Regions from separate parts of the Microbacterium sp. 05N427 genome, predicted to be linked through region 2. Evidence: riboswitches for the same ligand, from Rfam matches in the RefSeq annotation. Region 2 holds a riboswitch; the other holds the start of a gene.
What was found. A riboswitch is a leader RNA that binds a small molecule or an ion and turns the genes downstream of it on or off. The one in region 2 is predicted to bind FMN.

Region 1: linked by a shared signal. The riboswitch ahead of AC1DG4_RS02780 (6,7-dimethyl-8-ribityllumazine synthase) and the one ahead of ribD (bifunctional diaminohydroxyphosphoribosylaminopyrimidine deaminase/5-amino-6-(5-phosphoribosylamino)uracil reductase RibD) in region 2 are both predicted to bind FMN.

The regions. Positions count from the first base shown of each region.
Region 1 is NZ_JBFTMT010000002.1:41,011-45,412, reverse strand. Features, by position in the region: gene AC1DG4_RS02790 (sensor histidine kinase) at 1-1,230, shown strand, start outside; gene AC1DG4_RS02785 (response regulator) at 1,227-1,925, shown strand; FMN riboswitch at 1,991-2,136, shown strand; partial or broken gene AC1DG4_RS02780 (6,7-dimethyl-8-ribityllumazine synthase) at 2,144-2,584, shown strand; gene AC1DG4_RS02775 (FAD-binding oxidoreductase) at 2,648-4,000, opposite strand; gene AC1DG4_RS02770 (FMN reductase) at 4,068-4,402, opposite strand, start outside.
Region 2 is NZ_JBFTMT010000013.1:56,335-60,736, reverse strand. Features, by position in the region: gene AC1DG4_RS14135 (riboflavin synthase) at 1-334, opposite strand, end outside; gene ribD (bifunctional diaminohydroxyphosphoribosylaminopyrimidine deaminase/5-amino-6-(5-phosphoribosylamino)uracil reductase RibD) at 334-1,422, opposite strand; FMN riboswitch at 1,475-1,624, opposite strand; gene AC1DG4_RS14125 (Fpg/Nei family DNA glycosylase) at 1,708-2,580, opposite strand; gene AC1DG4_RS14120 (GNAT family N-acetyltransferase) at 2,660-3,229, opposite strand; gene AC1DG4_RS14115 (endonuclease domain-containing protein) at 3,459-4,301, shown strand; gene trpS (tryptophan--tRNA ligase) at 4,388-4,402, opposite strand, start outside.

The DNA.
Region 1 (4,402 bases), on a different contig from region 2:
TCCGTCCTGCTGATCGGCGCGGCGATCGGGGTGTTCCTCACGTGGGAGGCGCAGACCTCGGCGCGGCAGGAGGCCGAGCACGTCACCACGGCGGTCGCCCACGCGCTCTCGGCGGCACCCGCGATCGAGACGGCTGTGACCGCGACCGACCGCCCGTCTGCGCAGGACGCCCTTCGCGCCTACGTCGAGTCGGTGCGCACCGGGGCGGGACTGGACTTCATCACCGTCATGGACCGCGACGGCGTGCGCCTCACGCATCCGGATCCCGCACGCATCGGCGAGAGGTATCTGGGTACGATCCCCGCCGACGGCCGCACGCTTACCGAGCAGTACACGGGCACGCTCGGTCCCTCCGTGCGCACGATCGCCCCCGTCCACGACGCCGGGGGCGCGATCGTCGGGTGGGTGTCCGCGGGGGTGACTGTGGAGTCGCTGTCCGGGGCGCTGCTGCGACGCCTGCCCGTGATCGTGCTGCTGACCCTCGCGGTCGTGGCGCTGGGCGCGATCGGAGCGGTGCTCGCGCGGCTCGCGACCCGGCGCATCACCGGCGATCTGGACGCTCGCGACGTGCGCGAGGCCGTGGCCGGATACGAGTCGGTGCGCACGCTCGGCGAGGCGCTGCGCGCGCAGACGCACGAGCACGGCAACCGCCTGCACACGGCGTTGTCGCTGTTGGAACTCGATCGCCGGGACGAGGCCATCGCGCTGCTGTCGGAATCGTCCCTGCAGAGCCAGTCCGTGATCGACCAGATGACGCTGCGCGACGGGGATCCGACGCTCGGCGCACTGCTCCTGGGCAAGGCCTCGCAGGCGAAGGAGCGCGGGGTGCGCTGGCAGGTCCACGTGGACCCGGCCGCTCCCCGCGCGGATCTGACCCCCGTCGACGCGGTCGCGGTGGTGGGGAACCTCATCGACAACGCGCTCGACGCCGCCCCTCAGGCGGGATCGAGCGCCGACCGCTGGGTGCGGGTCGACGTGACCGCGGCGGACGGCGGGGCTGTGGCGATCACGGTCTCGGACGGCGGCCCTGGGATACCCTCGGACGTCCGCGAGCGGATCTTCGAGCACGGCTTCTCCACCAAGCCGAGCGACCGCTCTGGACGCGGGGTGGGACTCGCCCTCGTGCGCGACATCGCAACGGCCGCGGGCGGGACGGTCGAGCTGTCCGCCGAACCGACCGCGTTCCGGGTGACGCTACCCGGGGTCCCCGCCGGAAGGAGGATCGGATGATCGGCGTCCTGCTCGTGGACGACGACCCGCTCACGCTCGAACTCCATGCGGCGTACATCGCGCGGCTCGAAGGGTTCGAGGTCGTGGGCGAGTGCACCGGCGTCCGGGCCGCGCTGAACGCGCTCACCGCGGATGCGGAGCGGATCGACCTGGTGCTGCTGGACCTCACGATGCCCGACGGGTCGGGCATCGATGTGCTGCGCCGCATCCGCGGCGCCGGCAGCGCGATCGACGTGATCGCGGTGACCAGCGTGCGCGACGTCGAGGCCGTGCGGCGGATGTCGGCCCTCGGCGTCGCCCAGTACCTGCTCAAGCCGTTCCCGTTCGCCGTCTTCCGCGACCGCCTGCTGCAGTACCGCGACCGGCACGAACGCGCGGTCGCGCTCGCGGGCGCGGGCGCCGCCAGCCAAGAGGAGATCGACGCCCTGATCGGAGGTCCCGCGACCGGCGCCATCGCTCTGCCGAAGGGGCTCGCCGTCGAGACGCTCCAGGCGGTGACCGCGGTGCTGCGCGCGCACGGCGACCTCTCCGCCGCGGAGGCGGCGCCTCTCGTCGGTGTCTCGCGCGTCACCGCGCGACGCTACCTGGAGCACCTCGTCGCACAGCGGGTCGCGATCCGCGCCCCACGCTACGGCGCTCCGGGCCGTCCCGAGACCGCCTACCGTCTGGCCGGTGCGGCCGCGACGCCGCACTGACAGCCTCGAGCCGCGCTCCCGGATCGCACCGTGGTCGGACCGCCGGCGGCGCGGTGATAGCGTCGTCCTGTCCTCAGGGCGGGGTGAAAGTCCCCACCGGCGGTGTCGCGGCAGAGTCCGCGTGAGCCCGCGAACGGTCCCCATGGTGGGGACCGCCGATCCGGTGCGATTCCGGAGCCGACGGTCACAGTCCGGATGAGAGAGGACAGAAGGAGCAGTCCACCATGCCCAGAATCGCCATCGTCGCCGCGCAGTGGCACGCCGAGATCGTCGAGCAGGCCGTGTCCGCCTTCCTCGAGCGACTCGCCGAGCTCGGCATCGACCAGGTCGACGTGTACCGCGTGCCCGGAGCGTTCGAGATCCCCCTGCACGCCCAGCGCCTCGCGCGCACCGGCCGTTACGAGGCCATCGCCACGAGCGCCCTCGTCGTGGACGGCGGGATCTACCGGCACGACTTCGTCGCCGGATCCGTCGTCGACGCGCTCATGCGCGTGCAGCTGGCGACCGATGTGCCGGTGTTCTCCGCCGTGCTCACGCCGCACCACTTCCACGAGCACGACGAGCACCTGGAGTACTTCCGGCGTCACTTCTCCGTCAAGGGCCGAGAGCTCGCCGAGGCCGTGTCGGCTACGGTGCAGAGCCTCGCCACGATCGACTGACCGACCCGCGCGACCCCGCACCCGACACGTCCGCCGTCGCTGAGTTCCGTCGTCGAGACGGACTCAGCGCGGCAGGCGTCCTTCGTGCAGCACACCGTCGGGATCGGCGCTCTCGCGCACCGCGCGAAGCCGGTCGATGTCGGACGCCGTGGCGCACTGCGCGAGCGACTGTCCCGGCGTGAGGAATGTCGGGATCATCTGCTCTGCGGCGGCCGGAGCGAGCAGCTCGAGGAGACCCGCGATGCTGGCGTCGCCGGGCTCGGTCGGTGCACCGGGGAAGTTCGGCACGAGCGCGTGCAGGAGCCAGTCGGCCGACGCCAGGGAGGCGAAGCCGGAACGGCGCGGAGCGTCGAGCGCTCCACCCAGCATCCGCAGGTGGATCCCGACGATCGTCGTCTGCGCCGGCGCCTGACGGAAGTCGATCAGCGCGTCGATCATGGCGTCGTCGAGCCGGTCGAGAGCGGCGGACGCGCCCCGGCCCGCGGTCGGCTCGGTCGGCTCTCCCGAGGACGCCGCGATCGCGGCGGGCGACGTCGCGCCGGAGGTCTCGCGCTGCACGGGGCCGGCACGCCGTACCCCGTCGAGGAGTGCTTCGGCGGCGCCGTCGGAGGACAGCGCCTGGACCGTCAGGAAGCTCTTGCCGCGGATCGCCTCCGGCAGCATCGGTGCGTCGGGCATCCGCATGGAGCTCGTGAACACGTTGAGCGTCGACGGCGCGACGGCAGCGAGATCCCGCACAGCGCGGATCACCGCAGCGGAATCGGCCGCGTCGAAGGTCAGGGAAGCGCCCCATTGCGCAGGTGCCCGGACGAGATCGATCTCGAGCGCAGTCACGACGCCCACGAAGCCGCCCGCGCCGCGCAGCGCCCACATCGCCTCGCCGTCGCTGTCGTCGTCGATGCGCTCATGGGTGCCGTCGGGCCGCAGCACCCACGCGGCGCGCAGGTTGTCGGAACCGAGACCCGCCGTGCGGCTGAACCAGGAGTGACCGCCGCCGAGCGTGTAGCCCGCGACAGAGACGACCGGACTCGTGCCCGCCGGGGCCGCCCACCCCGTGCCTTCGAGCGCATCGACGACCGCGCCCCAGCGCACGCCGCTGCCGACCACGACGACACCGGCCGCGAGGTCGATGTCGAGCCGGTCGAACGCCGCCGTCCGCACGATCACGGCCCCGGCCAGGTCTCCGGAGGCGCCATGCCCGCTCGGCTGCACCGCGATCGGCGTTCCCGCCTCGCGGGCCGCCGCGAGGATCAGGCGCAGATCATCCAGGCCCGCGGGCGTCGCGACCGCCGCAGGGTGCTGGTCGATCGCGAGGTTCCATGGGCGGCGGGCGGCGTCGAAGCCGTCGTCGGAGGGGAGCAGAAGGGTTCCGTCAAGCGCACGGTCGAGAGCGTCGAATGCAGAGAGAAGGGGCATGACGCCACCATAGGATGCCCCACGGACATTCCTCCGGTGGCGTCACGCCCTTACGCCTGAGGCCGGCCTACTCCCCCGCGAGACCGCCCAGCAGATGCCCGAACGAGCGTCCTTCGCCGAGGTAGTTGCCCGGGTCGAAAGGATCCTTGTCGGCCGCGGGCTCGCGCCGGGCCATCGCCTCGGCGAGCTCGCGCGCTCCGCGCTCGACCCTCGTGCTGAGCGGCGCCACCTCGTCGGCGTTCGCTCCCCAGTCGCTGGATGCCGCGAAGACGCCCGTGGGGACGGGCTCGGCGTGCAGGTACGTGAACAGCGGGCGGATCGCGTAGTCGATCGCGAGCGAGTGCCGCGCGGTGCCGGCGTTCGCGCCGATCAGGACGGGCTTGCCGGCGAGCGCGTCCGGGT
Region 2 (4,402 bases):
GCACCTCGAGCACCTCGCCGACCCCGTCCACATGGCCCTGGACGATGTGGCCGCCGAGGCGCGCGCCGACCGGCATCGCCTTCTCGATGTTCACCCGCGTGCCGACGGTCGCGCCGCCGATCGCGGCGACGTCGAGCGTCTGCTTCATGACGTCGGTGTCGAACGTGTCGGGCGTGGAGCCAACGACGGTGAGGCACACGCCGCTCACGGCGATGGACTCGCCGTGCACGGCGTCGGACGCCGCTTTCGGGGCGCGCACGGTCAGGCGCCAGCCGTCGCCGGCGGGCGCGATCGCGGTGATCTCGCCGATCTCCTCGATGATTCCGGTGAACATCAGGCTGCTCCTTCGTTCCGGGAGGTGTTCAGGACTGCGGGCACCGGTGCGGCGCCGGTCGATGTCGTGCCGTCGAGGTCCGCCGGGCGGGCGACCACCAGCAGGTCCGCGCCGAGCGGCAGCCACTCGTCCACGACCAGGCGTCGTGCTTCGCCGATCGAGGGCACGCCGATGTCGGTGAGGGCGAGCTTCGGCCCGCCGAGCAGGACGGGCGCGAGATATGCCAGCACCTCGTCGACGAGATCCGCGGCGAGGAACGCGCTGGCGAGGGTCGGTCCGCCTTCGACGAACACGCGCTGGAACCCGCGGTCCCGCAGGTCCGCGAGGACGGCGTCGAGGTCGTGCTCGGCATAGAACAGCGGCTCGTGCGGGTGACGGCGCACGGCGGCGTCGGCCGGGGTCTCCCTGGCGCCGATCACCACGGGGGCCGGCTGGTGGGGGAGCAGGGCGTCGCCGTCACGGGCGGTGAGGGCGGGGTCGTCAGCCAGCACGGTTCCGGTGCCGACGACGATCGCGTCGGCGGCGGCGCGACGACCGTGCACATCGGCGCGAGCGGCGGGACCGGTGATCCACTGACTGGATCCGTCCGCCGCTGCGGCGCGTCCGTCCAGGCTCTGCGCCCATTTCACGGTCACGTGCGGCCGGCCGAGCCTCTGCACGGTGAGCCAGCCGTCGATCAGGGCGCGCGCGGCCTCGGCCTGCTCGCCGGCGATGACGTCGACGCCTGCGGCGCACATCCTCTCGGCACCTCCGCCGGAGGTCACTCCGGGGTCGTCCAGCGCATAGATCACGCGGCGGACGCCCGCGTCGATGAGCGCCTGTGCGCACGGGCCCGTGCGCCCGGTGTGGTTGCACGGCTCGAGGGTCACCACCGCGGTCGCGCCGCGGAGCTGCTCCGGCGGGAGCTTCGAGAGCGCGTCGACCTCCGCATGCGAGGTGCCGGCGCCTCGGTGCCAGCCCTCGGCGAGCAGGTCGCCTGCGGGGGAGAGGATCACGGCGCCGACCTGCGGGTTGAGCCCCCGGGGGCCGCGGCGCGCGATCTCGAGCGCGTGCGTCATCGCCGCCTGCTCCACCGCTGTCGCCGTCATGTCGCCTTCCTCATCCTGGTCAAGGTCACCGGGGTCGGGCGCACGTCGATCGTGCGTGCTTCCTCTCATCCGGACTCGCAAGCCTTCGCTCGCATCACCGTCGGTCCCGGAATTCCACCGGATCGGCCTCGGATCCGTGTCGGATCCTCGGTTCGCGGACTGTCACCGCCGGTTCGGATTCTCACCGACCCCGGAGCACGTTGTACTGCTCTCAGCTTAGTCAACGCGTCGGTGCCGGTTTCATTCCGATGGATGGTTCTGTGACGCCTCATGTCGTGCGCAGGGTCACTTCAGCAGCCMGGACAGCCGGCGGTCCGCGAGCACTTTGCCGCCGGTCTGGCAGGTCGGGCAGTACTCCAGCGAGCGGTCGGCGAAGAACACGCTGCGCACRGTGTCGCCGCACACCGGGCAGGCTTCGCCGCGGCGAGCGTGGACCTGCATGCCGCGCCGCTTCGCGTCCTTGAGGTCGGCCGGCGGCTTGCCGCTCGCCTCCGCCACGGCTTCGCGCAGGGTCGACTGCATCGCGTCGTAGAGCCGGGTGACGTCGGCGTCGTCGAGACCTCCGGCAGGTGCGTAGGGGGACATCCGCGCGGCGTGCAGGATCTCGTCGGAGTAGGCGTTGCCGATCCCGCCGATCACGGCCTGGTCCCGCAGCAGCCCCTTGATCTGGGTGCGCCGGCCGTCGAGCAGCGCGGCGAACACGTCGCGGGTGAACGACGGATCCAGAGGATCCGGGCCCAGTCGCGCGATGCCGGGTACGTCGGCCGGATCCCGGACGACGTACACGGCGAGGGACTTCTTGGTGCCGGCCTCGGTCAGGTCGAAGCCGCTGCCGTCGAACGCGATCCGCAGCGCGATCGGCGACTTGCCCGGGCGGATCAGGGTGGTGGGCAGCGCGTCGTACCAGCGCAGCCACCCGGCCTTGGCGAGGTGGAACACGAGGTGCAGCTGCGGTTCGACGTCGCTTTTCAGTGTCAGATCCAGGAACTTGCCATGCCGCTCCACGCCCTCGACGCGCGCGCCCGCCAGCGCGGTCACAGGAGGATCGAAGGTCTTGAGCGCTGCGATCGCCGACACGGACGCACGTGTGATCGTGAGGCCGACCGCGCGCTGCGCGAGGAAGTCGACAAGCCCCTGCACCTCAGGCATCTCCGGCATGGGTTCATCCTGCCACCCGCGTGCGACATCCGGACAGGCCGGGTCGGATGCCGTCCGACGACGCGCCGGGGGAGACGCCTCAGCCGAGGTCGATCGGCCAGTCGACCGGGATGCGGTCGTCTGTGCGCAGGAGCCCCGCGAGCCATCCGTCGTCCCGCCCCCGAGGGCTCGTCAGGAACTGGCGGTGCGTTCCCTCGAACCGGAAGCCGAGCGAACGAGCGCTGCGGGCGGACGGGATGTTGCCGACCACAGCGCGCCAGGTCATACGGGCGAGCCCGAGGTTGGCGAAGCCCCAGTCGATCACGGCACGGGCCGCCTCGGTGACGTATCCGTGACCGCGCGCCGGGGCCGTGACCCAGAACCCGAGCTCCGCATCCCCGCCCGCCCGGTGCTCGGTGATCTGGTGCAGCCCGATGGCACCGACCAGGACGTCGTCCGCGAACACGGCCCACACGGTCTGGGATCCGTCCTCCCACCACTCGCCGATGAGCCGGACGAAGTCCTCGGCGTCCTCGCGCGCGTAGGGGCTGGGAACGGTCGTCCAGCGGGGAATCTCCGGATCCTGGCACGCCGCGGTGATCGCGTCGACGTCGGCGGAGGTCGGGGCACGCAGGACCAGGCGCTCGGTGCGGAGGATCGTGGGTTCCATCGACCCAGCCTAGGGCGGAGCCGACCGCTGTCTCGCCGCCTCCTCGTCGCGAACTCAGTCGATTCGGACTGTTCTACCGTTCCCGGCCGCGACACGGCCCGAATCGACTGAGTTCGCAACCGCCGAGAGGCCTGCTCGGTCGTCCTCCACAGATGCGACAACTGCCCGATTGTGCACGGGTTTCGTGGGTGCGCCCCACAGGCCGTCGAAGACTCGTCAACCTCGGGCCATGATCGAGCAGCGATTCCGGACATTTGAACTCCGCGCCGAGGGGCATACCGGGAGGGACATCACCGAGGCGGTGCGCCACGGCGTGCTGATCCGCCTGAGGAAGGGCCAGTACGCGGTGGCGGGCAGCGCCGACCCGGCGGTCAGGGCCGGACAACTGGGCGGACGTGTCGATTGCGTCAGCGCGCTCGCGCTCGCCGGGGTGTTCGTGCGGGCCAGCCACCCTCTGCACGTGCAGATGACGCCGCATTCCTCGAGGCAGATCCGCCCGCCACGCGGAATCGTGCGGCACTGGCGCGCGTGTTCGGCGCCGTGGAACGACCTGGAGGTCCCCCTGGCGGAGGCGCTCGCGCAGGCGATGTCCTGCCAGGAACCGCGCGACTCCGTAGCATCGCTGGACAGCGCGCTGCACCAGGGGCTGATAGATCTCGATGGCCTCGACGAGGTGTTCGAGCTCGGTCCTCGGCGCATGCGGGCCCTGCGCCGTATGGTCGATGGGCGGGCGGAGTCCGGTCCTGAAACGCTGGTGCGCATCGCGGCCAGGGCTCTGGGGTACGACGTCGTGCCCCAGGTCGAGTTCGACTTCGCCCGTGTGGACCTGCTGCTCGACGGCTGGCTGATCGTCGAATGCGATTCGAGGGCGCATCACGAGGACTGGAAGCAGCGGCTTCGCGACTACGAGCGGGATCGCCGTCTGGCGGCGCTCGGCTTCTGCGTGCTGAGGCTCGTCGCCGAGGACATCATGTACGACCGGGAGGGTGTCGTCCTGGCCCTCCGGGGGCTGCGCGGCTTGCGGCCGGCGCGTCGGCTGATCGTTCCGAACTCAGTCGAATTCGGCGTCTGACACGCCGAGGTGCACATTGGCGGCCCGAATCGACTGAGTTCGGAACGCGATCGGCGTGTGATCCGCGCTGCAGGCGACCGGATGTCTCAGAGGGCGATACG